4 regions of the Devosia sp. WQ 349K1 genome follow, and region 4 is predicted to be linked to each of the others. Evidence: predicted binding sites of a transcription regulator. Region 4 holds the regulator's gene; each other region holds the start of a gene.
What was found. The regulator PhoB, encoded in region 4, activates phosphate uptake and scavenging genes when phosphate is short. The targets are predictions, from matches to a motif close to TGTCATNNANCTGTCAT.

Region 1: JHL21_RS10125 (YdcH family protein) is a predicted target of PhoB. The motif match lies at 3,581-3,597, and genes of this name have one in related genera.
Region 2: ugpB (sn-glycerol-3-phosphate ABC transporter substrate-binding protein UgpB) is a predicted target of PhoB. The motif match lies at 3,502-3,518, and genes of this name have one in related genera.
Region 3: JHL21_RS06965 (NAD-glutamate dehydrogenase) is a predicted target of PhoB. The motif match lies at 3,240-3,256, and genes of this name have one in related genera.

Annotation. Positions count from the first base shown of each region.
Region 1 covers NZ_JAENGO010000004.1:250,188-257,665, forward strand. The annotation lists gene JHL21_RS10095 (multidrug effflux MFS transporter) at 1-410, shown strand, start outside; gene rpsU (30S ribosomal protein S21) at 476-706, opposite strand; gene JHL21_RS10105 (alpha/beta fold hydrolase) at 911-1,603, shown strand; gene JHL21_RS10110 (5-(carboxyamino)imidazole ribonucleotide synthase) at 1,600-2,691, opposite strand; gene purE (5-(carboxyamino)imidazole ribonucleotide mutase) at 2,698-3,189, opposite strand; gene JHL21_RS10120 (YdcH family protein) at 3,263-3,478, opposite strand; gene JHL21_RS10125 (YdcH family protein) at 3,633-3,809, shown strand; gene JHL21_RS10130 (sigma-54 dependent transcriptional regulator) at 3,988-5,472, shown strand; gene JHL21_RS10135 (outer membrane protein) at 5,582-6,265, shown strand; gene JHL21_RS10140 (murein L,D-transpeptidase) at 6,419-7,478, shown strand, end outside.
Region 2 covers NZ_JAENGO010000003.1:360,191-367,668, reverse strand. The annotation lists gene JHL21_RS07855 (sn-glycerol-3-phosphate import ATP-binding protein UgpC) at 1-187, opposite strand, end outside; gene ugpE (sn-glycerol-3-phosphate ABC transporter permease UgpE) at 193-1,032, opposite strand; gene ugpA (sn-glycerol-3-phosphate ABC transporter permease UgpA) at 1,042-1,926, opposite strand; gene ugpB (sn-glycerol-3-phosphate ABC transporter substrate-binding protein UgpB) at 1,992-3,311, opposite strand; gene JHL21_RS07835 (ROK family protein) at 3,676-4,590, shown strand; gene JHL21_RS07830 (copper homeostasis protein CutC) at 4,587-5,306, shown strand; gene JHL21_RS07825 (M81 family metallopeptidase) at 5,303-6,736, opposite strand; gene JHL21_RS07820 (MFS transporter) at 6,750-7,478, opposite strand, start outside.
Region 3 covers NZ_JAENGO010000003.1:166,997-174,474, forward strand. The annotation lists gene JHL21_RS06940 (acryloyl-CoA reductase) at 1-728, opposite strand, end outside; gene JHL21_RS06945 (group III truncated hemoglobin) at 801-1,289, opposite strand; gene JHL21_RS06950 (metalloregulator ArsR/SmtB family transcription factor) at 1,286-1,888, opposite strand; gene JHL21_RS06955 (flavin reductase family protein) at 2,128-2,697, shown strand; gene JHL21_RS06960 (hypothetical protein) at 2,759-3,037, shown strand; gene JHL21_RS06965 (NAD-glutamate dehydrogenase) at 3,353-7,478, shown strand, end outside.
Region 4 covers NZ_JAENGO010000001.1:1,043,535-1,051,012, forward strand. The annotation lists gene pstA (phosphate ABC transporter permease PstA) at 1-94, shown strand, start outside; gene pstB (phosphate ABC transporter ATP-binding protein PstB) at 174-941, shown strand; gene phoU (phosphate signaling complex protein PhoU) at 962-1,675, shown strand; gene phoB (phosphate regulon transcriptional regulator PhoB) at 1,775-2,476, shown strand; gene JHL21_RS04955 (autotransporter outer membrane beta-barrel domain-containing protein) at 2,745-4,772, shown strand; gene JHL21_RS04960 (DMT family transporter) at 4,904-5,401, shown strand; gene JHL21_RS04965 (DMT family transporter) at 5,398-5,835, shown strand; gene JHL21_RS04970 (aldehyde dehydrogenase family protein) at 5,872-7,311, opposite strand; gene JHL21_RS04975 (fumarylacetoacetate hydrolase family protein) at 7,334-7,478, opposite strand, start outside.

The DNA.
Region 1 (7,478 bases), on a different contig from region 4:
TTGGCAATCTGGTTGCCGGAGCCCTCGCCAGCCGCACCACGGCTGATCGGATCGTCACATTTTCCCTCGTGGCATTTGGTCTGTCGGGCCTGAGCTTTATCATTCTCCCCACCCTGATCCCGACCAGCCTGCTCTCGATCATGGTCCCGGTCGGCATCTGGATGGTTGGCCTATCGCTGATCGGCCCTAGCGTCACAACCGCCGCTATGGCTGGTTTCGGCACGATCGCGGGCGCCGCCGCCGCCATGAGCGGATTTCTACAAATGGGCGGAGGCTTCGTCGGCTCGCTCATTGGCAGCACCCTCTTCCCAAACGCCCGTACAGCCATGATGGTCGAGCTCCCCATCATCGCCGTGCTCATCATCGCACTGGCGCTGTACGACAAAAAGCGCCTGAAGGTGGCCACGTAACCACAAACGAAAAGGCCGCCTCCCCTTGGAGACGGCCTTTCAAAATTCTCTTGAGCGGTCAGGCTTTACCGTGGCGTTGGCGTCGGTGCAGCCACCAGACCTTCGCGCTGTAGGCGCTTTCGAGCCAGCTTGCGGGCGCGACGAACAGCTTCGGCCTTACGGCGAACCTTCTTTTCCGAAGGCTTCTCGAAGTAGTTGCGCAGCTTCATTTCACGGAAGACGCCTTCGCGCTGCAGCTTTTTCTTGAGCGCGCGCAGCGCCTGATCAACATTGTTATCGCGAACGACTACTTGCAAAGGTAACCAGCCCCTTCAATGCTTGGCTAATGTGTTGAACATGTGCGCGCCGATCGAAACAACCCACCGCCCGCACCGCCTGAATGGCGGGCTCTATACAACAACGCTCCAAATATGTCCATAGTTTCCGGGCGTTGCGACCCTCAACTTGCTACATACGAGCCAGCATTGTTACAGCACCACCTCCAAACGAAAGTGCACCCCATGTATCGCCCCCTCGTCTTCTTGCCTGGCCTTATCTGCGATCAGCGCTTGTGGCGTGATGTCATCGATGGGCTGAGCGACACTATTGCGCCAATGGTCGCCGACCTTCGTCTGGATGACACCATCAAGGCGATGGCCGCTCGCACACTTTCTGCGGCGCCAGATAAATTCGCCTTGGCGGGCCTCTCCATGGGCGGCTATGTGGCGCTCGAAATTATGCGTCAGGCCCCTGAACGCGTCACCCACCTCGCCCTACTGGACACATCGGCGCGCGCTGATACGCCAGAGCGCCAAGACACGCGCCGCAAGGGCATAGCCATGGTTGGTCAGGGCAAATTCATCGGCGTGTCGCGTGGTCTCTTGGGCAATCTCATCGCGCCCCATCATTTGGGCACGCCCTTGGCAGGCGAGGTTCAAGCCATGTCCGAACGCGTCGGGCAAGATGTCTATATCCGTCAGCAGAACGCCATTCTGAGCCGCATCGACTCCCTGCCGTCCCTGCCCGCTATCGCCGTCCCAACCTTGGTGGGCGTTGGTGCGCTCGACAAAATGGCGCCACTGGACTTGGCCAAGGAAATGGCTTCAGCCATTCCCCACGCCGAATTGTCGGTCTTCCCTGATGCAGGGCACCTGCCGCCTATGGAGAACCCCGCCCCAGTGATTGCGGCGTTTAAGACGCTTCTCGCCCGTTAAACCGAGCTGCGCACGATGCGGTTGATGTGGCCCATCTTGCGACCGGGCCGCGCTTCCGCCTTGCCATAGAGGTGGGGTTGCGTATCGCCATCAAGCCCATTGGGCACCATGTCGACTTCATCGCCGACAAGGTTTTGCATGACGACGTCTGCCATGCGTTGCGGATTGCCCAAAGGCCAGCCTGCAACGGCCCGCACATGCTGCTCAAACTGGTCGGTCAGGCACACGGCCTCGGTCCAATGGCCCGAGTTATGCACCCGCGGCGCGATCTCATTGACGATCAGGCTGGTTTTGCCGTCCGTCTCGACCACGAAAAACTCGACCCCCAGCACGCCCACATATTCAAGCGCGATAACAATCGCCTTGGCGATCATGCCCGCCTGCCGCTCGACGATCATCGGCAACTCGGCCGGGACCGTGGACGTGTAAAGGATGTGGTCACGATGGGCGTTTTCCGCCGGGTCAAAACTTTTGACCGACCCGTCCAGCCCACGAGCAACAACGACCGAGATTTCCTTGCTGAACGGCACAAAACCTTCAAGCACCAGCGGGTGCGGCGAGAGCGCATTAAACGCCGCTTCAAGCTCCGAAGCGTCCCGCAACACACGCTGCCCCTTGCCGTCATATCCGAGACGCGTGGTCTTGAGCACGGCCGGCAGGCCCACCTCAGCCGCCGCCGCCTTCAAATCATCAAGCGAATGAATTGCGCGATAAGGCGCGACCGGAATGTTCTTGGACGCCAAAAAGCCCTTCTCGGCCAGACGATCCTGCGAGATCGCCAGCGCTTTTGCGCCGGGACGCAGCGGCTTCAGCCCCGCGAGAATTACCGCTGTTGCAGCAGGCACATTCTCAAACTCATAGGTGATGACATCGACCTGGCTGGCAAAGGCCTTGAGCGCGGCCGTATCGTCATAGGCCGCCACCGTCTTGAAAGGCGTCACATCAAATGCCGGGCTCTGTGGGTCCGGGCAATAAATGTGGCTTTTCAAACCCAGCTTTGCGGCAGCCAAAGCCAACATGCGTCCAAGCTGCCCCCCGCCCAAAATACCAATAGTGGAGCCAGCGGGCAGCGCGGAATCTTGGGTCACGGACGACTACTCAGTATCAGAGGGAAATTGGGGCACAGACGCCGTTTGGCGGGCGCGATGCGCCTCGAGGCGATCGGAAAGTTCATCATCGTTCAGCGCCAAGACAGCTGCCGCCAACAGCGCCGCATTGATAGCGCCCGGCTCGCCAATGGCGAGTGTTCCAACAGGAACTCCGCCCGGCATCTGCACGATGGAATAAAGGCTATCGACGCCCGAAAGCGCCTTGGAGCGCACGGGCACGCCGAACACAGGCAGTGTCGTCATCGCGGCAATCATGCCCGGCAGATGCGCCGCGCCACCAGCACCGGCGATAATCACCTTAACGCCCTCAGCTTTGGCGTTGGTGGCAAAATCGACCATGCGCTCAGGCGTACGATGCGCCGAAACGATGCGCGCTTCATATTCGACTTCGAGACTTTCGAGGGTTTCTGCGGCCAGCCGCATAGTTGGCCAATCAGATTGGCTGCCCATAACAATGGCGACGGGTGGCTTGAGCATGGCGTGTCCCTCAGAGCGCTCCACAAAGCGCGGCATTAGCCCAGATTTGGCCATAACTCAAGCAGCCAAGGCCTCAAGCGATGATGTCAGGCAAGAGTATATTTTCGAGCTGAGCGATACGGTCTTTGAGCGCCAGTTTGCGCTTTTTGAGCCGCTGGATCAGCATTTGATCGGCCATTTGAGACTGCGTTAAAGTCAGGATCGCAGCGTCCAAATCGGCATGTTCCTGGCGTTTTGTTGCCAGTTCAAGACCGAACTGGGCCTCAATTTCCTTAGTCAGGGGCAGCATTCACGCACCAACTTTGTGGGCATATCAGTTACCTCTGGTTAGCCCATGATCATGGAAAATGCATCACATTTTCGAGGACTGCCGCATGGGTGTCGACAAAGCATGAAAGATTTGTGACGATACCCAAGTCCAACACGCTGAAAGGAGTTCTTTAATGACGACTGAAGGCCACATCGCAGCGCTCGAGCGGCGCCATCAGGAACTGGATAAGCAGATCCATTCTGAAATGCAAAATCGCCTCAAAGACGATTTGATGGTTGCTTCGCTCAAACGCAAAAAACTCGAAGTGAAGGACGAACTTTACCGTCTCCAGGGCGCCACGCGGCAATAAATTCTACGAAAGGCAGAGTTTCTCTGGAGGGTCACGGCACAGCCGGGACCCTTTTTCATTTTAGTAAACAAAAGCAAAATCAATAGGATTAACGCCCTCTTAAGGGCAGACCTTCATCGTCTTCCCAAAGTGGCACACAGCGATTCGTGTGTCCTGCGACGGGAAGGCCAATAGGTTCATGACGCGTGTTCTGGTGGTTGATGACGATCCGGTCCAGTTGCGGCTCACCGCCGAGATTGCAAACCGTGCCGGGTTCAAACCGCTGACCGCCACCGGTGGCGAACAGGCGCTCTCCATCCTGCGCGAAGATCGCAAAATCGGCGCGATGATTCTCGATCTGGTCATGCCAGATCTCGATGGCATGGGCGTTATGGAAGTGATGCGCCGCGAGGGCATGACCACCCCCGTTATTGTCCAGACCGCAAGCGCCTCACTTGAAACCGTTATCTCGGCCATGCGTCAGGGCGCGGCGGACTATTTCGTCAAACCCGTCAGCCCCGAGCGTCTGGTTATTTCGCTGCGCAACGCCATGAAACTGGATGCGCTCGAATCGGCGATCCGCGCCGAGCACGCCCGCAAATCTGGCACCTTCAGCCACAAGGATATGATCGCCGCAGCCCCTGCTATGGCGCGCGTCATTACCCTCTGTGGCAAAGCCGCCAAGAGCGCGATCCCGGTCCTCATTGAAGGCGAAACCGGTACGGGCAAAGAACTTGTCGCCCGCATCATCCAAGGCACGTCCGAACGCGCCGGAAAACCTTTCGTCACCGTCAATTGCGGTGCCATTCCCCCGAACCTGGTCGAGTCGGTCCTGTTTGGTCACAAGAAGGGCGCGTTCACAGGCGCGCATGCTGATCAGAGCGGCAAGTTCGCTGAAGCCAATGGCGGCACGATCTTCCTTGATGAAGTGGGCGAGCTGCCACTCGAAACGCAGGTCAAGCTCTTGCGTGTCCTACAAGAAGGCGAAATAGAGCCCATCGGCGCAACGCGCCCTGAGCGCGTCAATGTTCGCTTCATATCGGCGACCAACCGGCGCCTGTTGAATCTCGCCAAATCGGGCGAATTCCGCGAAGATCTCTATTACCGCCTCAACGTCTTCCCCATTTATACCCCGCCGCTACGCGAGCGAATGGAAGACCTCAACGCACTGGTAAGCCACTTCATTGCCCGTTTCTCAGCTGAAGCTGGCAAGCGCATCTTGGGACTCACCGCTGAAGCGCAAGCTCTTCTTATGGGCTATGATTGGCCTGGCAATGTCCGTCAGCTCGAAAACGCGGTTTATCGCGCCATTGTGCTCACCGACGGCGCCTTCCTCGAACCTGCCGATTTCCCCCAGATCTTGGCCCAGTCTGCCGGGCGCGAAGAAGCATTCCGCAGCGTTGCGCTGGCCCCGGTTCCGCGCAATCCAACCCACATCGACGACGCCCCATCTCGCGTGCGCGTGGATATCCTGAGCACACCCGCTCCCGACAGGTTCCTGAACGACAGCGGGGCCTTGCTGTCCCTAGCAGCCATCGAGCGTGACGCAATCCAGTTTGCCATCGAGCACCACGGCGGTCGCATGTCTCGTGTCGCCAGAGCCTTGGGCATTGGCCGCTCGACCCTTTATCGCAAGCTCCATGAATATGGCTTGGCCGAAGGTTTGGTTACCGACGCTGCTTAACAAAGCCAGCACGAACGTGATGAACAAACTTCGACGTTAACCACGTTGCTTACCGAGGCGTTAAGAGATTAGCGCGATTTTGCGGGAAGTTTTTAACGTCGAGGCCATCATGAGACTTTCGGGCATCGCTCTTCTCGCACTTCTGGCAGGCACAGCTGCCGCCAACGCTGCTGACCTCAATTGGAACAGCAACACCACTTCGCCAATGTTCGCTGCGACGTCCGTTGCCCAATGGACCGGCTTTTACGCAGGCGTGAACGGGGGCTATGCCTTCGGTCAGACCGAAATCGAAGGCGGCGTCGTCGCCGGTAGCGCAACTGGTGGCAAGCACAACAGCGGCGGCTTCAACCTCGGCGCTCAGGCTGGCTACAACATGGACATGGGCGGCTTCGTCCTCGGCGGTGAAGCTGACGTCCAGTTCGGCGGCCCGGTTTACAAAGAAACCCTGAGCACCGGCGACAAGTTCGAACAGCGCACAGAGTTCTTCTCGACCGTTCGCGCGCGTGCCGGTATCCCGGTTGGTCAGGTTATGCCATTTGCGACCCTTGGCGTTGCCTTTGGTCGTGGCGCTGCAGAAATTAAGAGCGGCGCGTCGACCACCACGACAAACGCAAACCACTTCGGCTGGACTGCTGGTGTTGGTCTGGAAGCTCAGGCAACCCAGAACCTCTCCTTCAAGGCTGAGTACCTCTATGTCGATCTGGGCACCCAGTCCTACGGCATCGGCACTTCGACCCGCGATGTGACCCAGCGTTTCTCGGTTGTCCGCGCTGGCGTAAACTACCGCTTCTAATACGATCAGAAGTCGGCCCGTTGCAGGATCGCAACAGGCCGACTTCACACATTCGGGAGTGATTGCTCCCGTTAACCTTTACGGAGTATCGACAAGTTTGCGGCTAGGTTTTGGGGCAGAGTCGGCCGTGCCGCGTGCGTCTTGGAGCCAGGTATGAATAAGGTCGTCGTAAGTTTTGTCGCTCTGCTGGCAGCAGCAAGCATCGTCCAGCCTACACTGGCGCAACCCGCCGCTAATCTGACGACCTCCCGTATCGTCATTGCCCCCGCACAAAGTCCACTCGCCCGCACGATCAAGGAAGGTCTCTCGACCGCCTATGCAAGTGCCCGCGCAGGCACTCCGGCCTATGAAGAGGCCCAGCGCCTCTATTTCCTTTATGGCGAACGCAGCTTTGAGCCGATCTGGCTGAGCCAGGATACCTCGGGCCAGCTGACTTTCTCCCCGGCCGCTGAAAAAATCGTCGCCCTGTTTCGCAATGCCGAAGCCGAAGGTCTGCGCCCGCAGGACTACCTGACCGCCGAGATCGACCTCACCCGCGTTGGTGGTGATGCCGTCGCGATGGCAACGCTTGAAACAGCCTTCACTAGTGCCACCACGCGCTATGCCCACCACCTTCACAACGGCCGCATCAATCCGCAGTCGATCAGCACCAATCTCGACATCAAAACCAAGTCGATTGATGAAGCGGCGCTGCTCGAACGCTTGGCCCGCAGTGCCGACCCCGCTGCCGTTCTGAACGAATTGAGCCCAACCCATCCTGAGTTTCTCTCGCTCAAGGCGGCGCTCGCGAGTTTTAATACAATTGCGACGGATCGCCCGACGCCGATTGCAGGCGGCCCGACCCTTCGCCCCGGCAATACAGACCCGCGCGTTCATGCCATTCGTGAGCGTTTGCAGGTCGCGAGCCTTGGCTCCGACATCTATGACGACATCACTTTCCAGGCGGTCAAATCCTTCCAGGCCTCGCAAGGCCTAGAAGTGGACGGGGTCATTGGACCTGCGACCATTTCCGCTCTCAACGGTGGTGCTGAAATCCGCCGTGAAGACATCATTGCCAATATGGAACGCTGGCGTTGGATGCCGTCCGACCTCGGCGACTTCAACGTCTTCGTCAACATCCCAGAGTTCCGCCTGTCTGTGCAGCGCAACTTCCAGGAAGAATACACCACACGCGTCGTCGTCGGCACATTCAAAAACCAAACGCCGGTTTTCT
Region 2 (7,478 bases), on a different contig from region 4:
TCGAGATGGTGCCTGAGGTGATGCCTTCAAGACCTGCGATCATGCGCAAGAGAGTGGACTTTCCGCACCCTGACGGGCCGACGAGAACAACCATCTCGCCGTCTTTGATCGACAGATCGACGCCGTGGATTGCGGCGACATTGCCCGGATAGACCTTACGAACTTCTTTGAGCTCAATACCAGCCATTTCGATTATTTCTCCGTGTCCACGAGGCCCTTAACGAACAGGCGCTGCATGAAGATAACAATGAGGACGGGGGGAAGCATGGCCAGCACGGCCGCGGTGATGATGAGGTTCCACTGTGGGTCGACTTCCTGCGCCCCAGCCATTTGTTTAACGCCCATCATCAGGGTGAAATGCTCTTCGCGTGTGGTGACGAGCAGGGGCCAGAGATACTGCACCCAGCCGTAGATGAAGAGGATGATGCAGAGCGCCGCGATATTGGTGCGCGAGAGCGGCAGCAGAATATCGATGAAGAACTTGATCGGCCCTGCGCCATCGACGCGTGCAGCTTCCATCAATTCGTCAGGCACCGTCATGAAGAACTGACGGAACAGGAAGGTCGCTGTTGCCGAAGCGATCAGCGGAATGGTCAGGCCCGCATAGCTGTTGAGCAGGCCAAGGTTTGCCACCACTTCATAGGTCGGAATGATGCGCACTTCGACCGGCAACATCAGCGTTACGAAGATCAGCCAGAAGGCGAGAACGCGGAATGGGAACTTGAAGTAGACGATGGCATAGGCGGAGATGATCGAGATCACCACCTTGCCCACCATGATGATGAAAGCCATCATCGTGGAGTTCCAGACCATGGTCCAGAATGGCGGCAGGCCCGGCGGATCATAGGTCCAGACGGTGACCAGATTATCCCACAAATGCCCGCCTGGCAGCAAAGGCGCTGCCATGTTTAGCGTGGCCTCGTCGTGGGTCGACGCGATGAGCGCGACATAGACAGGAAAGGCGATGATCAGCACCCCCAGCACCAAAACGAGGTGCGTGAGGATGGTGAGAAATGGACGGTTTTCGACCATGAGTGGGCCTTAGTACTGCACGCGGCGTTCCACGTAGCGGAACTGCACGAAGGTGAGGACAATAACGAAGAGCATCAGGACCACGGACTGCGCTGAAGAGGAGCCCAGGTTGAGACCGATGAAGCCGTCGGCGTATACTTTGTAGACCAGCGTGTTGGTGGCCTGGTTTGGCCCGCCTTCAGTGGTCGACGCGATGATCGCGAAAGTGTCGAACATCACGTAGTTGATGTTGACGATGAAGAGGAAGAACGTGGTCGGCGAGAGCAGCGGGAAGATAATGGTCCAGAACCGCTTCCATGGGCTCGCACCATCAATCGCCGCAGCTTCGGTGAGCGCGTGTGGAACCGACTGCATGCCAGCCACGAAGAACAGGAAATTGTAAGAAATCTGCTTCCAGCTGGCAGCGATGATCACCAAGGTCATGGCGTGATCGCCGTTGAGCGCAGAATCCCAATCAATCCCCACATAGCGCATGAAATAGGGAAGAATGCCGGTGGCGTTATTGAACAGGAACCACCACAGAATGCCCGCAACCACGGGGGCCACAGCATAGGGCCAGACCAGCAGCGTGGTGTAGGTCTGTGCCGAACGGATAACACGGCTGACGGCAACGGCCAGGATCAGCGCAAAGCCCATCGAAATGGCTGTAACCGATGCTGCAAACAGCGCCGTGCGGCCGATAGAGGCCAGATAGAGCGGGTCGCTAAACAGGCGCGCATAATGCGCTAAACCGACGAACTTGGTCGAAAGCCCAAATGGGTCCGCGCGTTCGAAAGAAGATTTGACGGCCTGTGCTGCCGGCCAGATGAAGAACACCAGCGTGATGATCAACTGTGGGGCGACCAGTAAGAATGGCAGGCCCTTATTCGGGAATGTCGTACGTTTTGTTTCCATCGTCCGCCGTATCCGCAAAACAAAGAAAGGGCCGGTTTTCGCCGGCCCTTCCGGATTAAGACTGCTTACTGATTGGCAGATTCAAATTCGCGAAGGATGTCGTTGCCGCGGGCAACGGCGCTATCAAGCGCTTCCTTGGCAGACTTCGAGCCATTGAGAACGGCCTGGAACTCTTCGTCGATCACGGTACGGATCTGCGGCATGTTGCCGAAGCGAACGCCCTTCGAGTTTTCAGTCGGTGGGTTGAGGTTGATCTGCTGGATTGCGATGTCCGAACCTGGGTTTGCGTCGTAGTAGCCCTGGCTCTTGGTCAGCTCATAAGCCGCCTGAGTAACAGGCAGGTAACCCGTTTCCTGGTGGAACTTGGCCTGAACTTCAGCTGAAGAGAGGTAGTTCAGGAACTGCGCTACGCCCTTGTATTCAGCGTCTTCGTGACCAGCCAGGGTCCACAGAGTTGCGCCACCAATGATGGAGTTCTGCGGTGCGCCGTCGACGTCGTCAAAGTATGGCAGCATGCCGAAGCCAACTTCAAAGTCCTTGGCATTGGCAAGAACGCCAGCGCGGGAAGCCGAGGAACCCATGAAGATCGCGCATTCGCCAGCGTAGAAGCGTGGCGCATTGTCCGAACCGCCGCTGGTACCACCATACTGGTAGATGCCGGTCTTCTGCCATTCAGCCAGCTTTTCCCAGAGGCGAACGGAGAGGTCGTGGTTAAAGGTCAGTTCGGTGCCGAGACCACCAAAGCCGTTTTCCAGCGAGCCGTATGGCACGTTGTGCAGCGACGAGAGGTTTTCGGTGCCGATCCAAGTGGCCGAATAGCTGATGGCCGTACCGCACGTGGCAGCGCCCGATTCAACGATCTTCTTGCCGAAGTTTTCGATATCGGCCCAGGTCTTTGGCGCGACGTTTGGATCAAGCCCAGCCTTCTCGAAAGCGGTCTTGTTGTAATAGAGAATTGGGGTGGAGGAGTTGAACGGCATCGAAAGCATATTGCCTTCGGTGTCGGTGTAATAGCCGGTCACGACTGGCAGGAACGCCGATGGATCGAAGTTCGAGCCATGTGCTGCCATCAGTTCGTAAACTGGCAGAACAGCGCCCTTGGCAGCCATCATGGTGCCAGTGCCAACTTCGTAAACCTGCACCAGATGCGGCTGCTCGCCAGCGCGGAAGGCGGCGATGGTGCTGATCATGGATTCTTCGTATTCGCCACGATAGGACGGAACGACCTTAAATTCGCTTTGGCTGGCGTTGAAGTCTGCAGCAAGCGCTTCCACGCGTTCGCCCAGTTCGCCACCCATGGAGTGCCACCAGTTGAGTTCGGTCTGCGCAAAGGCAACCGAGGTGCTCAGGGCAAGGGTGATAGCGGCAAGTGCCGCGCGGTTCATCGTCTTCATCTTCTGTCTCCCATAGGACAGGTCAGCATCGACCCAAGTCCCGCCAGACTGGATTTCGTGAACGACATTTGAGCTGCGGATTTTTCCGTTTCAGCTCACCGAATTTGGTGTCGTACCCGCCGACGTTTTCTGCGGGCATGGCTCCTCTAACGATGCTGCTTGACGCTTCCTTGAAGCTTTGGTGACGTTACCATGACAGTGCACAACCATCCGTCGCGGCTGCGTTTGTGATCGAATATGGGGTGCAGGACGCCGCGGTGGCCCGGATTAAGCTGCGGACTCTTGCGGCGCAGGCAAACCCATGTCACACGCCGTAAGCATCGGCCGTGCCTTATAGGGAAGTCGCCAGCGTCTCATGATCACCTGTTTCGATATTGGCGGCACCACGATTAAGGCCGCAGTTGCCCACAGTGCGACGGACATTGTCTCGCTCGGTCGCGTCGCCACACCAGCGCACGACTTTGATGCCTTTGCCGACGCCATCGCGGCACTCATCGCCCAAGGCGGCGCACCCACGGGCTCAGCCATCGCCATTTCCATTGCTGGCGTCGTTGATCCGGCAACCAATGTCGCCACGGTTGCAAATATCCCCTGCATCAACGGTCGTGCCCTCGGGCCAGATCTCAGCGCCAAGCTGTCTCGCCCCGTCATCGTCGGCAATGACGCAGACTGTTTCGCCTTGGCCGAAGCCCATGCGGGCGCGGGCAAGGGTTTTAACGTCGTCTTCGGTGTCATCCTTGGCACAGGCGTCGGTGGCGGCATTGTCGCCGATGGACGCCTCATCCGCGGTGCTGGCGGGTTCTCGGGCGAATGGGGCCACGCCACCATCGTCCAAACTGAAACCCAGGCCTGGCCGCACAAAATTGCGCATATGGCGTGCGGTTGTGGCCAGCTTGGCTGCACCGACACCATCGGCGGCGCTCGTGGTTTGGAGCGCCTTCATGCGCAAATCCATGGCCAAACGCTTTCGAGCCTCGACATTGTCTCCGCATGGGGGCAGGGCGATACTCAATCAACCCAAACCATGACGCTTTACACCGAGCTCCTCGCGGCCCCGCTCGCCCTGCTGGTGAACGTGCTTGGCCCTGACATTATTCCCGTCGGCGGTGGCCTGGGGAATAGTCCCGAGCTTGTGGCTGCGCTTGACGCCGCCGTTCGCCCGCGCATTCTGCGCAAGCTTGATCGACCACTCATCGTTCCAGCCCAACTGACTGTCGATGCAGGCCTCATCGGCGCTGCAAGCTTGGCCTATTCGGAGGGCGTGGTATGACCTTGCTAGAAGTTTGCGTTGATAGCCTCTCGGGCATTCAAGCGGCAGTCGAAGGCGGCGCTGACCGCATCGAGCTCTGCTCATCGCTCGAATATGGCGGCCTCACGCCCTTTGCGGGCTTGGCAAAACTGGCCGCAAGCACCCCGATCCCCGTCCGCATGATGGTGCGCCCCCGCGCCGGTGATTTCGTCTTCGACGATTACGATCTCGCTATTATGATCAGCGATATCGAAACCGCCCGGACCAATAATCTCGGCGTTGTTTTGGGCGCAAGCATGCCCAGTGGTTCGCTCGATATGCGTCGCCTCGAAATCCTCTGCCAGATGGCGGGCGACACCCCCCGCACACTGCATCGCTGCGTCGATCTCGTGCCCGATGTCCAAGAAGCAGTCGAACAGGCCATTGCCCTCGGCTTCGATACGATTTTGACGTCAGGCCGTCAGCTTTCCGCTGAAGCTGGCATTGAAGACATCGCCAAGATGCATGAAGCCGCCAAGGGCCGGATCACCATTATGCCGGGTTCAGGCGTGTCCTCGGTCAATGCCCGTCGCATTCTCAACCGCGTGCCGGTGTCGGTTGTCCACGCCTCGTGCTCGGAGCGCGCTCCGGCAGAGGACACGGAAGGCGCGAAGCGCTTGGGCTTTGTCAGCCCCAACCGCCGCGTCACCTCCCGCGATAAGGTGCTCGAACTTCGAGCCGTCCTCTCAGCGCACTAAAGAGCGCGCTGAGACCACTTCATTTCTGGCGTGTAGGCGAAATTCTTGTCGAACGGGTAGGTCGGGCGCGGCGTATGCTTGCGCTCAGTGCGTTCCACGAATTGGTCGACCACGCCGGGCGATAGCGCCATGATCCCCGGATTGGCGATAGGGCCCAGCTCCGGCGACAGATAGCCCGACTTCACCACCACAATCTTGGCCGTCTTCGGATCAAGCCCAAGCTTGGTGAAGTCGATGATGTTGTGGAACGGGCGACGGCGAATGCTGAGCACCAGATCGATCCCGCCGATGGTCACCACAGCTTCGCGCAGCTTGGCGTCGTCGGTTTCCAGCAAGAATTTCACAACCGCTTCCGCATCGACTGGCGTGCTCGCCGGATCAAGGCTCGCGCCGATGTGCAGCTGAACCTTGGCCCCGACACCTGCCGCATAAGCTGCCTCCGTCGCGGCCTTGTCGGTAATCCCAGCAAACACCACGCCCTGAGCATTCTGCTTGATCAACTCAGCCAAAACTTCGGCACGATCCGATACGCCGCCCCCGGTTGGGTTGTCGCCCGACTCTGCCAGAACAACTGGAGCGGTGGGGCTCGCAATGGCCTTGGCGACGCACTCTTCGATCGAGCCCACCTCCATGCCAAACACAAACTCCTCGCGCAGGTCCCAATATTTCTGCGCCAGCGATTTCGCCGCCACTTCGAGCGCCGCCTTGTCCGTGCCCGTCACAATCGCACAAGCGGTCGAACGCGGCTCGTCCGCCCAAACATAGCCCACTTGGAACGATGCATCCCAAATGCCCATCGGCTCTTCGGTCTCGTGAATGGTGGTGTAGAAGGTGCGCGCGGGCTCATCCTGCGTTGAGGTGCGTTCGCCTGGCAGGAGCACCGGAACCTTCACCCAACCCAGCACAGGCTTCACACCCGTCCGCAGCGCCCGCACCAGCATGGTCACAGCCCGTCGCATCGTGTCCTGCACGTCGATATGCGGAGCAGTGCGATAGGTCGAAAACATGTCGAGATTGTCGATGATCTTCTGGCTGACATTGCCATGCAAATCATAGCTCGCCGAAATCAGCACATCGGGCCCGACCACCTCACGCACCGCAGCGATAAAGTCGCCTTCGGCGTCGAACATGCCCTCAACGAACATCGCCCCATGCATTGGCAGGTAAACGCCGTCGACGGGCAGCGCAGCCTTAATCCCCCCAAGGATTTCGGTCTTCCATGTTTCATAGGTGTCGCGGGCGACAGGGCCGCCAGCAATGGCGCGGGCGTGGAAAATGGTGACGAACTCAGCCGGGAAATGCGTCAGGAAATCAAAATAGATGTCCTTGAGCATGGCCGGGCCCTTCAGCGTGCGGAAGTCGGCCTGCCGGTTCAGAACCGGATTATAAGTGCTGCATTCGATGTGCAGGCCCGCAACAGCAATACGCATGGCTTTTCCTCCCTTAGGTAGAGCTGACTGCCGAACGCTCTCTCAGGCGTCCGGTCAGGAATAGGCTGATGAGTAGAAACGGCACAACGCAAGCGATGCCGAAACGAATGTCAGTGACTTGCGCCACAAATCCAATAAGCGGTGGGCCAACCAGAAACCCGGTGAGCGCAACAAAGGACAGGACGGCCACATTGGCTGAGGCCGCTCGGTCGCCAATGTCCGCCGCCGCAGTCACAGCCAGCGGGAACCCAACCGATAGTCCAAGGCCCAGAATGCCAAAGCCGAGAAGAGCAATCTCGATTGTCGGCGCAAAGAACAGTGTCAGGCCGCCCAGCACAGCGAGCGATCCGCAGAGGCGCGCCGTCCCGACAGGACCAAATTTGCGCTTGAGCGTATCACCGCCAAACCGTCCTGCAGCAACCATGAAGGCAAAGAGCGAATAGCCGAGACCGACAAAACCGCCTTCAGCGCCGAGCGCTTCACGCAGGAAGATGGCAGACCAGTCCGCCATGGCGCCTTCGCTCATGGTGATGCCGAAAACAAACAGGCAAATACCAATCAATGCAGGGCTCGGTAGCGACCAAGCCGATTTCTTGGTGTCGCGCTGAGTTGCCGTATCGGCCAATGCCGGCAAAGCAGCGCCAGCCAATAGGGCAATGGGCAACACCAGCGCCGACAACATCGGCACGGCGTGCTGCGGCGCCACACCAAGTGCGGCAAAGCCAGAGCCGACAAGGCTCCC
Region 3 (7,478 bases), on a different contig from region 4:
GCGACAGAGCCATCATAAGCAAGCTGACGCAAGACCTTACCCAAGATATTGCCACCCACACAGTCGACAACGCCTGCCCAGCGGGCGGTTTCGAGTGGTTTGTCGGGCTCTGCCAGAAAATCGTCTCGGCTGATGATGCTCTTCGCGCCAAGCGCTTTCAGCATTGGCGTGTGTTCAGCGCGACCTGAGAGTGCGGTGACGGCATAACCCAAATTGGACAGAAGGCCGACCGCGATAGAGCCGACGCCCCCGGCAGCGCCTGTCACCAAAACATCGCCAGAAGCTCGGGTCAGGCCATGCCCCTCAAGACGATTGATGGCCAGCATGGCCGTAAGCCCGGCAGTACCGAGCACCATGGCGGCACGGGTATCGAGCTTGGTATGAAGGGGCACGAGCCAATCGGCGTTGACGCGCGCAAGTTGGGAGAAGCCGCCCCAATGGAGCTCGCCCACCCTCCAGCCGGTGAGCACAACGGCGTCTCCGGGAGCATAGCGCTCGTCCTTGCTATCGCGAACAATGCCCGAAAAATCTATGCCGGCGATGTGCGGGAAGCTGCGAACGAGACCGCCTCTACCGAGCAGGCAAAGGCCATCTTTGTAATTGAAACCGGCGAAATCAATGTCGACGACGACATCACCGGGCGGCAGTTGCGCGTCGTCGAGGGTGACAAGTTGGGAGACGAGGCCAGCCTCATCAGTCTTGCTCGTCAGCAGTGCTCGAAAACTCATGCTCGCTCTCCCTTGTGTCCACCCAGCTATGTGTGGCGCATATGGGGGCGATCCGAAAGAGGGTTTTGTGCCTTAGTCTTCTGGCCGCCAGACAGGCGAGGCTTCTCGTGGCAGTGGGGCGAGACGCGTGATGTCATCGCCGCGACGCATGAAGATATTCATGCGGAAGGAATTGCCAATACGCTCAGAGCGCTCAATGAACACGGCCGCGATATCGGGCGGACACAGCTCGGTTACGGTTTCGCGGAACAGACGGAGCCAGCGCATGAAATGGGCGTCCGACAGTTCGGGGATGCCCATATGTTTGGGCATGGGGCGACCATCGTAGCGCCCGGAGCCGAGCAGCATGGAACTCCAGAAGTCGGCGATTTTACTGAGATGGTGAGGCCATTCGTCAGCGGCGATTTTGGAATTGAACACCGGGCCAACGACATCATCCCTGCGCGCCCGGGCATAGAACTCATCCACGACAGCGCGGATCAGCTCTTCGCTGAGGCCATCGGGCGTATCCCAGCCTATGCGGTGCAGGCGCGTGCCAACGGGGCGGTCTGATTGGGTCATGATGAAATGGGCCTAATGGAGTAGGAGCAACGACGACCACCGGAGACAACGTGCTCGAGCCGCTCAACGGCAACATCGTCGCCCAATACCGATTGGAACACCGATAGTTCTGATCGGCAAAAGCCTTGGCAGGACGTCGCGGCAGCGCAAATTGGGCAATGGTTCTCGATGAGCAGGATCGATCCGTCTTCGGCCTGCGACCAAGAACTCATATAGCCTTCGGTGCTGCGGGCCTGCGCCAAGGCGTCGACGCGATCGGTGAGCGCGGTGAGGTCTGCGGTGGCGGCAGAATAGAGCTTGAGCGTATCGGCCTCGCGTTGCGCGACGATCTGGTCCAAGGCGGCTTCACCGAGGGTGGCGCGCACGATGTCGAGGATTTGAACGGTCAGTGCGGCGTGCGTATCCGGGAAATGGGACTGTGCCGCCGGTGTGAGTGACCAAATCTGGGTCGGGCGGCCCGCTTTGGAGGGGACCGGGCACGCTTCGACCAGACCGTCCGCCGCTAGGCGCAAAAGCTGCTGGCGAGCAGCCTCTCCGGTGATTCCGAGCTTATCGCCAACATCGGCAGACGACAGCTCGCCGTGCATTTTCAGGACCATCAACAGACGCTCCGACGGGCTGCGGGGCGACCACTGAGCGTCTTGACGATCAGAGCTTGACTTATCTTGCTGCACGGTTTTCAAAGGCATGACTTGGAAATACCGTTTCTGAGCTCCGTATGCAAGCGAGTAACATCTGAAACCTCGGAGCAGCGTTGATCTGCTGCCTAACGGACCGCCGATGGGCATCAGAGCATCACCTGCCAAACGCTTTACCGAACGCGAGCCGCGTAGACATTTTGACCACGAAACGACCGTCCCCGCCGATGATTGCTGAATTCGATTTGCCCGACACCATGCGGATGCGTCCGTTACGCAATTCTACGGTCGGCGAAGCAGAGTTTCGGCAGGCTATGGCGACCCTCGCCTCCAGTGTGCATGTGGTTACGGCGAGACGGGGCGATGAAATGGTTGGGCGTACGGTCACCTCGGTGATGTCGCTTTCGGCGCAGCCTCCATCCATTTTGATTTCCATCGATATTGTTAGCCGGTTGGCGGATGTGATTGCCAAAACAGGCGGTTTTTCTCTGGCGCTGCTCAGAGATGATCAAAGCGATATTGCAGACGCTTTCGCCGGCAAGCTTGCACCAGAGCGGCGCTTCGATGTGGGGCGCTGGACACGCTGGCACTCGGGCCATCCCAAACTCTTGGGCGCGGCTATGACAGTGGATTGCGAAGTGATCGGTTCAATGGAAACGGGAACGCATGTGCTGTTTGCCGGAGCGTTGATCGAGGCAGAAACCAACACAAAAGCGACACCATTGCTTTGGCATAATCGTAACTATGCCCTGCCCAAAAACAGCGGGTAACACAGGAGTGGCAACGGTTTTGCCCTCTGTCGCGTTATCTTTGGGTGATTGGAGATCGAGCGTGCCGCGTTTTTATTTCAACCTTCGCATAGACGACGAGTTGTTCCGCGATGACGTGGGCAGCGAACACAGTAATCTCGACGCCGCAGAGCAGAATGCTGCTGAGATGGGGCGAGCTATCATCGAGAGAATTGCAGGCGATCATGAACAGCTCGGCGTGCCGCGCTGTATCGAAATCACCGACGAGGATGGGCGCGATCTGCTCTACATCGTCTTCTGGCAAGGGCCAGAGATCGATACTCGAGATTTCGCAGCGCTGCCGCAGCAGACCCTACATTAGAGATCAGAAGAATGGACCGGCGTGGGTCGTGACCACGATGCCTAGGATCAGCGCGCCCGCGAGGGCTGCGTAAGAGACATAGCGTTGGAGTTGGCGCATGAGGGCCTCCGAACTTTACCCCCTAACACTACCACTCTGGTCGGCATTAACAAGCGTTTAACAATTCGTTCTCAGGCCGAATTGAGAAACAGTTTGCCCCAATGTGACATTCTGATGAAACAAGTGCCGTAGCATAATGGGCGTTTGAAACAGACGATGGAGACATATCGTCCGTTTCCGGCCTACTCTTGGCACGCGAGTCAGGGAGCAAGCGGCATGAATGACGAAGTCATTTCACGGATTCTAGAAACATCTCAGCAGTTTAATTCAGACGACAGCGGTGAAAATGACTTCCTCAAATCAGCACTCAGGACGATAGACGCTAGCGATCTTGAGCGCGCAGACAGCGCAGTATTGCTGGCAGACCTGCGGAACACTTACCAGCGTCTCCAAGAGATCGACACCACCAAGCTGAAATTGTGGGTCACCCCACCAGCAGGCGCAGGTGCGCCCCTGGTGCTCGATATTATCTCTCCAGACATGCCCTATATCGTCGATAGCGTGTTAGCGGCAGTGCGCAGCGGGGGCGGGAATGTGCGCCTGTTTGCCCATCCTATTGTCCGCCCGCAAAGCGCGGCCGAGCGGCAAGTAAGCGTTTTGCATATCCAGACTGATCCGGTGGCTGATCAATCTGCATTGATCGAAGAGATTGCGCAAACCCTGCGCGATGTGCATAGCGCCGTGACCGACCTATCGCCGATGTTGTCTGCGGTGCGTGCTGCAACGCAGGCCATACCTGAGACAATGGCAGGGGCCGCTGAGGCAAAGGCGTTTGTCGAGTGGCTGACGCATTACAATTTCATCTTTGTGGGCGTGAAAGACTTCCGCCTTGTGGGCGATGAGTTGATTGAGGCCGATGGCCCTGGTCTTGGCCTTTTCCACGAGCCTAATTTTAAGGTGGTGCGCAGCGGGGCGGACTATGTCCACTCGACGCCGGAGCTGGTTGGCTTTGCGAAAAGCGACGAGCCGATCCTTGTGACGAAAGCCAATTTGCGCAGCCGCATTCATCGGCGTGCGCATCTCGATTACATCGGCATCAAGCGCTATGGGCCGAGCGGTGAGCCAATCGGGGAGCTGCGCGTTGTCGGGCTCTATACTGCGCAGGCGCAATCAGCGGCGCATACGGACGTTCCGATTATCCGGCAAAAAATCGCCGAGGTTATGCAGCGCTCAGCGGTTGATCCGCTAGCTCACGCGGGGCGGATGCTGCTCAGCGCGCTCAATAGCTACCCACGCGATGAATTGTTTCAGGTTTCGACCGAGCAACTCACCGAGTTCGCGGAAGCTATCGCTGCGCTCTACGACCGACCACGGGTGCGCGTGTTACCGCGGGCGGATCGGTTTGATAATTTCGTGTCGATCTTGGTCTATGTGCCCCGCGATCTCTATGACGGCGATTTGCGATCACAGATCACGCAATTCCTAGCGCAGGAATACGACGGGCGCGTCTCGGCATTTTATCCGCATTTCCTCGAAAACGAGCTCGTCAGGCTGCATGTGATTATCGGGCGCAATGGTGGCCCGACGCCGCGCCCCGAGAGACAGCGTTTGGAACACGCTATCGAGGCGCTGACGCATAATTTCGGCGATCGTCTGGCCGACGCTGCGAGCGACCCGGCGCATATCAGCGATTGGCGCAATGCGTTCACCACCGCCTATCAGAGCCGCTCGAGCGTAGAGGATGCGCTTGAGGATATCGGCGTGTTCAACCGGCTGGGCGAGGACATAGCGGTACGGCTGCGGACACGGGCCGAGAACGATGGTTCGCTGGGGTTGAAGTTCTACAAAAAGGGTCAGCCTATCCCGCTGAGCGATCGTGTGCCGATGCTGGAGCACTTTGGCTTCCGCGTGATTGATGAGCGCAGCTACACCATCACCCCACGCGACGGCGAAGTGCGATATTTGCACGATATGCTGCTGGAAGTGGGAGACGATGCGCGCTCGGACATTGCGCAGGTGGCGCGGGACATCGAAGCGGGGATTTTAGCTGTTTGGCACAAGGATGCTGAAAGCGACCAACTCAATACGCTGATCACCACCACTCCCCTCACCTGGTCGCAAGTGGCGCTGCTGCGCGCCTTTTCGCGCTATTTGCGACAGGTCGGAACGCCGTTCTCACAGCGCTACATCGCGCAGGTACTGGTGACCCAGAGAGAGGCCGCCTGTGCCTTGATCGACCTGTTTGCGGCGCTTCACGATCCATCGCAGAGCGACCCGACTCGTGCTGCCGAAGACGCACGGAGCCGTTTGTCGATCCTGCGCGGCCAGACAAGTTCGCTCGACGAAGACACGATCCTCGCGCGGTTCCAAAACCTTATGGAAGCGTCGCTGCGCACCAATGCCTATCAGGCGGACCGCCCGGCGCTGGCGATCAAGTTTGAGAGCGCCAAGATTGAGGGGCTGACTGAACCGAAACCCTATCGCGAAATCTCTGTGTATTCGCCGCGCGTTGAGGGCATTCACATGCGGTTTGGCGCGATTGCGCGCGGCGGCCTCCGCTGGTCGGATCGTCCTGAGGACTATCGGACTGAAGTGCTAGGTCTAGTCAAAGCCCAGCAGGTCAAGAATGCGGTGATTGTACCCGTCGGGGCCAAGGGCGGCTTTGTGCCTAAACATCTGACGGCGGGGATGGCGCGCGAGGATTTCCTGAAAGAGGGAACCGAGAGCTACAAGATCTTCATCGGCTCGCTGTTGGATGTGACCGACAATCTGATCAAGGGCGCGGTGGTGCCACCGCAAAGTCTGGTGCGACGCGATGGTGATGATCCCTATCTCGTGGTTGCAGCGGATAAGGGGACGGCCAGCTTTTCGGACTTGGCCAACTCTATCGCGATATCGCGTGGCTTCTGGCTCGGCGATGCTTTCGCCTCAGGCGGCTCGGCCGGCTACGACCACAAGAAAATGGCGATTACAGCGCGCGGCGGTTGGGAAGCTGTGAAACGTCACTTCCGCGAAATGGGGCATGACACGCAGTCTGAGCCCTTCATCGTGGCTGGTGTTGGCGACATGAGTGGGGACGTTTTTGGCAATGGCATGATGCTGAGCGAGCATATTCGCCTGGTCGCCGCTTTTGACCACCGTGACATTTTCCTCGACCCAAACCCAGACGAAGTCACAAGCTTTGCCGAACGCAAGCGGCTCTTTGCCCTGCCCCGCTCCAGTTGGCAGGACTACGACAAGGGCCTCGTTTCCGATGGCGGTGGCGTTTATTCACGCGCGGCTAAAACGATCCCGCTGAGCCCGGCGATGCAGGAGCGGCTTGGACTGCTCAAGGCCGAAGCGACGCCTGCCGAAGTTATGCGCGCGATCCTGCGAGCACCGGTGGACCTGCTTTGGTTTGGCGGCATTGGCACCTACATGAAGGCGGCCAGTGAAGATGACGCACAGGTCGGCGACCGCGCCAATGATGGCATTCGCGTTGCGGCCGAAACGGTCCGAGCCAAGGTGGTGGGCGAAGGGGCAAACCTAGGCGTGACGCAGTTGGGCCGCATTGCATTTGCGATGGGCGGCGGGCGGATCAACACCGACGCTATCGACAATTCCGCTGGTGTGAACTCGTCTGACCTTGAGGTGAATATCAAGATCGCGCTGTCGCCCGTTGTTGCGCAAGGTGCGTTGGACGCGGAAAGCCGGGTGCAATTTCTAGCCAGCATGACCGATGAGGTGGCGCAGCTGTGTCTCGACAACAATTATCGACAGACGCTGGCGCTGACCCAATCGGAGCAAGCAGGGATTGGCGAACTTGCGGCCCACCGAGGGCTCATTGCGTTTCTTGAAGCGGAGGGGCGGCTCAACCGTCTCGTTGAGTTTTTACCCAGTGACGAGGCGCTCGATGCGCGGGCGCGCGACGGAAAAGGGCTGACGCGGCCAGAGCTGGCGGTGCTTTTGGCCTATGCCAAGCTTTCGCTGTTCGATCATTTGATTGACGGCCCTGCCCCAGACCATGCTTACCTGGCCAAAGAACTAAACCGTTATTTCCCGACCGCGCTCAATGAGCGGTTTGGCGAAGCGGTGGAAAATCATCAGCTGAAGCGTGAAGTTGTGGCGACGGTTCTCGCCAATGAGATGATCAACTTCGGCGGCCCAAGTTTTGTTTCAGACTTGAGTGCTGCGACCAGTGCCACTGCAGCTGACGCCGCATTGGCCTATATTGCCGTCCGCGACAGTTTTGGCTTGGAGGCTTTGATCGCGGCAATCGACGGGCTTGATGGTCGTGTGTCGAGCGCGGTGCAGCTCACCCTTAATGATCAGATCCGCGATTTGTTGCGGCGCGAAACACTCTGGTTCATCCGTAACACGGAGCTGTCGGGTGATTTTGCGTCAATCGTCGAAACCTATCGCC
Region 4 (7,478 bases):
CACCTCCGCCGCTATCATGGTCCTGCTGGCCTTCATGATCTCCCTCAATGCGATCGCGATCTTCCTCAGATCTCGCCTCGAAAAGCGCGCATAAGGATCACATAATGGATATCCTTGCCTCCAAGGCCAAGACACCCCACACTGCCCTCGGCGCCAATACGGATCTGTCTGAAATGATCGCGCATCCCATTCGTCTGACTGCCCGCGATGTCACCGTGCACTATGGTGCCAAGCAAGCTTTGCACGGCATTTCCATCGACATCCCGGATCGCTCGGTCACCGCTTTCATCGGTCCATCGGGCTGCGGTAAGTCGACCTTCCTGCGCTGCATCAACCGCATGAACGACACCATCGAAGGCGCCAAGGTTGGCGGTAAAATCGAACTCGACGGTCAGGACATTTACGCGCCAGACCTCGATGTGGTTGAACTGCGCGCCCGCGTTGGCATGGTGTTTCAGAAGCCGAACCCGTTCCCGAAGTCGATTTACGACAACGTCGCCTACGGTCCGCGCATTCACGGCCTTGCCCGCAACAAGACCGATCTCGACGCTATCGTCACCTCGTCGCTGCAAAAGGCAGGTCTTTGGAACGAAGTGAAGGATCGCTTGCAGGAACCAGGCACCGGCCTATCCGGCGGTCAGCAGCAGCGTCTGTGCATTGCGCGCGCCATTGCCGTTGGCCCAGAAGTCATTCTCATGGACGAGCCCTGCTCGGCCCTCGACCCGATTGCAACCGCAATCATCGAAGAGCTGATTGACGAGCTGCGTACCAATTACACCATCGTCATCGTCACCCACTCGATGCAGCAGGCAGCCCGCGTCTCGCAAAAGACTGCCTTCTTCCACTTGGGTAATCTGATTGAACAGGGCGACACTGAAGACATCTTCACCAACCCCGTCCACAAGCAGACCCAAGACTACATCATGGGCCGTATCGGCTAATCTAAGGGGAGAGCAAAGCCATGCCACACAATACCGGCACAGAGCACATCGTTACTTCGTATAACGAAGAACTTCTCGCCCTTGCGCAGGCCATCGCCGAAATGGGTGGTCAGGTGGAAACGGCTGTCGAAAACGGCACGCGCGCCCTGCTCAAGCTCGACCGCGAACTTGCCGACGTGACCATCATCGCCGACCAGCGCATCGACGACATGCAGCGCAAAATCGACGAAATGGCCGTGTCCATGATCGCCCGTCGCCAGCCAATGGCGTCTGACCTGCGTTCGATCATCACTGCCATCCACGTGGCGTCTGATCTTGAGCGCGTTGGCGATATGGCCAAGCAATTGGCCCGCCGATCGCTCAAGCTCGAAGCGATCAACCTGCAGGCCTCGTTCTACAGCGGCGTTCGCAACATGACCGCTCTCGTGCTTGGTCAGCTCAAGGAGGCACTCGACGCCTACGCCAATCGCGATGCTGAAGCTGCCGTGGTCGTCTGCAACCGCGACGACGATGTCGACGCCATGCACACCTCTCTGTTCCGCGAACTCCTCACCTATATGATGGAAGATCCGCGCAACATCACCTCGTGCACCCAGCTTTTGTTCTGCGCCAAGAGCCTTGAACGTGTCGGCGACCACGCAACCAATATCGCTGAACGCGCTTACTATCTCTCGACTGGTAAGCAGCTCACCAGCGACGTTCAAGAACTCCATCGCCAGCAGATCAAAGCCTAAGCGCAAATTCCGTCACGCCGCCCAATCGGCGTGACGAACTCTTCGAATATCCCCTATATTGAGTAACGGTCCCTTGGGACCGATTGACGGAGCACGCCCATGCCCGCGACGATCCTTGTTGTCGAAGACGAAGCCGACATCTCCCTGCTCCTGCAATACAATCTGCAGGCTGAGGGCTTTGATGTCGTCACAGCGGAAACCGGCGATGAAGCGCACCACGCCATCGCAGAACGCGTCCCTGACCTGATCCTGCTCGATTGGATGCTACCCGAAGTTTCCGGCATCGAAATCTGCCGTCGCCTCCGTGCGCGTGAAGAAACCGCCCGCGTTCCAATTATTATGCTCACGGCACGCGGCGAAGAAGAAGAGCGCGTCCGCGGTCTCACCACCGGCGCAGACGATTATATCGTCAAGCCATTCTCTGTCCCCGAACTCGTCGCGCGCATTCAGGCCCTGCTCCGCCGCACCAGCCCGAACCTTGTGACCAACGCGCTCAAGGTCGGTGAATTAGAACTCGACCGCACCACCCATCGCGTCAGCCGTGGCTCCCGAGACATTCACCTCGGCCCAACAGAGTATCGCCTGCTCGAATACCTCATGACCCATCCGGGCCGCGTTTACACCCGCGAGCAGTTGCTCGACGGCGTCTGGGGTAATGACGTTTATGTCGACGAACGCACGGTCGACGTCCACATCGGCCGCCTCCGCCGCGCCATCAACCGTGGCAAGGAAGCCGACCCCATCCGCACCGTGCGCGGCGCCGGCTACTCCTTCGACGAACGCTTCTCGCAACTGGCTTAGATCGCGTGCCCTTAGGCACAACAAGGTCTGACACTCGGCACTGTTTTCTGGTCACCGCAAGTCGCCGGTGATCAGAAAAAAGCCAAAAAATCTCTCTGCGCGCGGCGCATCGAAACTGTTTTGCGCGTTCTACGAGGCCCAAAAACGCAATCCACCAAATCAGACGCTTGACGGGTAAAGTCCTTTCATATCATAGGATTAACCATAATATTCTTCGTGTCTCCTGATTTGTTGAGCAGCACCAAAAGCTGCGGATTGCCGCGCCACCATGTTGTCCAAGCCAATTGCCGTTGTACCGGCGATCGTCGCCCTACTTGCTGCTACCAATATCACCGCAGCGCAGGCCCGAGATATCACCATCAGTGATGGTCAAACCGAAGGCGCTCAGAGCCTTTCCGGGACCGGGGACACGCTCTTTATCGCAAGTGGCGGCACATTGGACTCCACAAGCAACGTGATTTCCATCACCGGCTTGGATACGGTGACCACGAACTACGGTACGATCGAAAATCGCGGAACCGCCACCTACGCGCTGGAAACGCTGGCAGCTAACACGCGAGTGGTCAATCACGGCGGCATCTTCTCCTACGAAGACTGCTCCTATGGCGTCTACGCCACTGGTGATTATTTCACACTCACCAACACCGGAACGATTGAGACCAAGGGCAGCTGGGCGGGCACAGGTATCCAGGTCGAAAACAGCGCCAATAATGTGCTCAATGTGACGTTGGACAATAGTGGCAGCATCATCACCCACGGCACACAATCCCACGGTATTAGCCTTTACGGCACCAGTTCACGCATCACCAATACGGGCAACATTAGGACAGCGGACCACGGCAGCGCCGGTATCTATGTCTACTCCCCCACGACCCAAAGTGATATTGTCATCACCAACTCCGGGACCATCCATGCAAAGGGTGGAGAGTACCAAACCTCTTCTGGCGGCTACGTCCAGAGCCATGGCATCCAAACCAATGCCGCCAATGTTCACATTATCAACAGCGGCACCGTAATCAGCGAACAGTTCGATGCTTTCGCAATGGGTTTTGCCAATAGCAAACTCACGCTCTTGCCCGGCTCTGTGGTTTCTGGTGGCATTCGCTTCTCGCAGGCTGCAACGGGCTCTCTCGAAATCGGCAACGGCCTTGAAGGCGTTATCAAGATTACTGGAGAGTTGCGCGACGATCAGATCGAAACGCATGGCCAGGCCTATACCCGCGCTGTCACAACCGAAGCCACAGAGCACCGCCGCAATGGCGATGCCGCGACGAGCACCTACACAACCTTCACCGTTGTTTCCACCGCCTCCATCGAAGCGGCCAACACCGCGACCGTTCAAACTGCTAGCACGGTGACATCCAATATCGCCAACCATACTGGCGATCGCCGTCAAAGCCTGCCGAGCAGCACCTCGGCTCTGGGCTATGCTCCGTCCCCGGCGACACCAGACTTCCCTGATTTTGCCCCGAGCGACGATTTTGGAGCATGGGCCAGCGCTTATGGCGAACTCACCGCCCCCACTTCGGGCAAGACAGGCTCCAAGTCCTTGCAAGGTGGCGCACTGGTTGGCTCAGACATAAAACTCTCCGATGAGAGCCTCGCGGGGCTTTTCGTTGGCCTCGGCCGTGGCCACGTTGAGACCGTTTCCAAGTCCGAACTCGATGTCACATCTCTGCTCGGCGGCGGCTATGCCTCGCTGGCTGTTGGGTCCGTGTTCATCGACATCAACGCGACACTTGGCGTTTCCGCCAATGACAGCGCGCGCCGCTTCGTCAACAACACGGTCGCAGCAGGGTATGAAACGGCCTATGCCAACTATGTTAGCATGTTCGCCAGTCCGTCGATCAAACTCGGCATGGACCAGTATCTCGGCTTCGCTCGCCTAACTCCGAGCGTCACCTTGACCTATGCTGGCATTCATCAGGCTGGCTATTCGGAATCAGGCTCCTCTGCCAATGTCACCATGGGCTCCAGCTTCTCGCAGCTGCTCAACGCCCGTGCAGAACTTGAACTCGGCACTATCGACCTCGGCGAAGCGGGCAGTGGCTGGAGTGGCAGCGCCAAGATTGGTGCCGATGGCACATTGACCTATGGCGGCACGACCGACGCTCAAGTGCTCGGCACGACACTGAGCCTTGCGGGCAACTCGACCAATGCCGCGCGCGGCTTCATCGGTGCCAATGCCCAATACCAGTCCGGCACCTACAGTTTTACCGCCGGCACAGAACTCGGACTCAACACCCAAGGCATGGTCTCGGCCAGCCTACGCGGCGGTGTCGGGATGCGTTTCTAAAGCCTTCAGTTCTCTTCGACTTTAATCGCTCGTCACCGACGGGCGATTTTGGTTTCGACGTGGTTCACGTTCTCGCTGTACGTTCCTCACAGCTCAGCTAGTCTCCTAGCAACCATTTGAGTCGGAACTTCATGACGTCCTTTTCAACGCAGCGGGTCAACCCGCTCTACCTGCTCGCTGCGTTCGCCAGTGGGTGCTTACTCACCCTCGCAGTTTTCTTTAATGGTGAGGCCGGTCGATATGGCGGCGGCATCTTTTCATCGTGGCAGGCTCATGGCGTCGGCACGGTCGTTTCAATGCTGCTGCTCGCCATCATATGGCGCAAGGAACGCGCCAAAGCCGCCGCTGCCAAGGCCATTCATGGCAAAGCCCCCCTCTGGGCCTATCTCGGGGGCGTGTTTGGTGGTCTGACGGTTATTCTCACGTCCTACTCAGTCAATTCGCCCATCGCCTTGGGTGGCACTTTGGCGATTGGCCTCGTGGGTCAGTTCGCTCTTTCGCTCGCCGCTGATCACTGGGGGCTGCTGGGCTTGCCGAAGCGTAAGCTCGACCTGCGCGACGGCGCCGCCGTACTACTGATTTCCGCCGGTAGCATGATCATCATTCTCTTCGGCGTCGGTGCAGCATGATCGGCCCCATTATCTCTGCCTTCGTGATCGGCCTGCTGATCATCCTCAGCCGTCAGGTCAATGGGCGCGTCTCCGTCTCTACCACGCCGCTCATTTCGTCCTTTTGGAACCACATCGTCGGCTTCGTCTTCATGACCGTCCTCGGTCTTGCCGTGGGTGGGCTCATTCCCGAAAACATCGGCGAAATCCCGCTCTGGGTGTATTCGGGCGGTGCAATCGGTGTGATCTTTGTTGCCGCAGGCTCATTCCTCATCACCAAGATTGGCGCGACCAATACAACCCTATTACTCATTGCAGGTCAGATGATTTCGAGTGTCGTTCTCGACATGCTGCGCGGCGTGCCCCTGACCATGTGGGCGAGCGTCCTGGGCATTGTGCTAATCCTTGCAGGCATGGCACTCACGCAACGCCCTGCCAAAGACCAAGCAGAATAAAAAACGGGGCCCGAAGGCCCCGTTCGCATTTCCAATTTAGCCAGCGGCTGTGTAAGCCGTCTTCACCACGGTGAAGAATTCTGCCGCATAACGGCCCTGCTCGCGGGGGCCATAGCTCGATCCCTTGCGACCACCAAACGGCACGTGGAAGTCCACCCCGGCCGTCGGCACATTGACCATCACCATGCCCGCTTCGACATTGCGCTTAAAGTGCGTCGAGTATTTTAGTGAGGTGGTGACGATACCTGCCGACAGACCGAACTCGGTGTCGTTACAGATCGCCAGACCTTCTTCGTAATCCTTGGCCTTGATCACCGCTGCAACCGGCCCGAATATCTCTTCGCGCGCAATACGCATGGAATTGGTGGCTTCAGTGAACAGTGCAGGCTGCAGGAAGTAGCCCTCTGTATCCTTCTTCACACGACCACCGCCTGCGACGAGTTTTGCGCCCTCAGCTTGACCGATAGCGATGTAATCGGTGTCCTGCTTGAGCTGGCTCGGATCGACGACTGGCCCGATTTCGGTATCCTTGTCGAGCGCCGCGCCAACACGCAAATTGCGGGTGCGTTCAGCCAAAGCTTCGACGAACTTGTCGTGAATGCCTTCAGTGACAATCACGCGGCTCGATGCCGTGCAACGTTGACCGGTCGAGAAGAAGGCCGACTGCGCCACGCTCTCGACGGCGACCTTGAGGTCCGCATCATCGAGCACCAGAACCGGGTTCTTGCCGCCCATTTCCAGCTGGAACTTACGATTGTGCTTGATCGAGGCTTCCGCCACGCGACGGCCAGTGCCAACCGAACCGGTAAAGCTAAGCGCCGCGACATCAGGGCTATCCAGCAGTGTCTGCCCGACGACAGAGCCCTTGCCCATGACCAGATTAAGAACACCCTTCGGCAGGCCTGCGCGCTGCAGAATGTCAACAATTGCCCAGGTGGAAGCTGGCACCAAGTCAGCAGGCTTGATGACAACCGTGTTGCCATAAGCGAGCGCTGGAGCAATCTTCCATGCTGGGATCGCAATGGGGAAGTTCCAAGGCGTGATAATCCCCACGACGCCAATCGGCTCGCGGGTGATTTCAACGCCAACGCCCGGACGAACCGAAGCCATAACTTCGCCTGTCAGGCGCAGCACTTCGCCCGAGAAAAAGTCAAAGATCTGCGCAGCGCGGGTCACTTCGCCAATTGCTTCTGGCAGTGTCTTGCCTTCTTCGCGCGCCAACAGCTCGCCCAATTCGGCCTTGCGCGCCAAAATCTCGTCGGACGCTTTGCGCAGTATGCCATGACGCTCAAGCAGGCCGGAACGCGACCATGCAGGGAACGCAGCCTTAGCTGCCGCGATTGCCGCTGTTGTGTCGTCAACCGATGCGCGCGCATAGACGCCCACAACATCCGAAAGATTGGATGGGTTGATGTTTTCAACGCCGTCAGAGCCGACCCACTCGCCGTCGATAAGGTTCTTAAACAGTTCAGTCATGAATGTGCCTTTCAGCAATGGGTCACAAGAGGTCCGCGCGAGCAAGATCGCGCAGCAAATGGCTCGCGCCATAGATCCAGGGTGGACAAACAGTTGAGAGATTAACCCGGTTGCGCAGTGTGCCAAGGCTTGGCGTCGAAACAGAGACAACGTCCCCAAGTTTATGG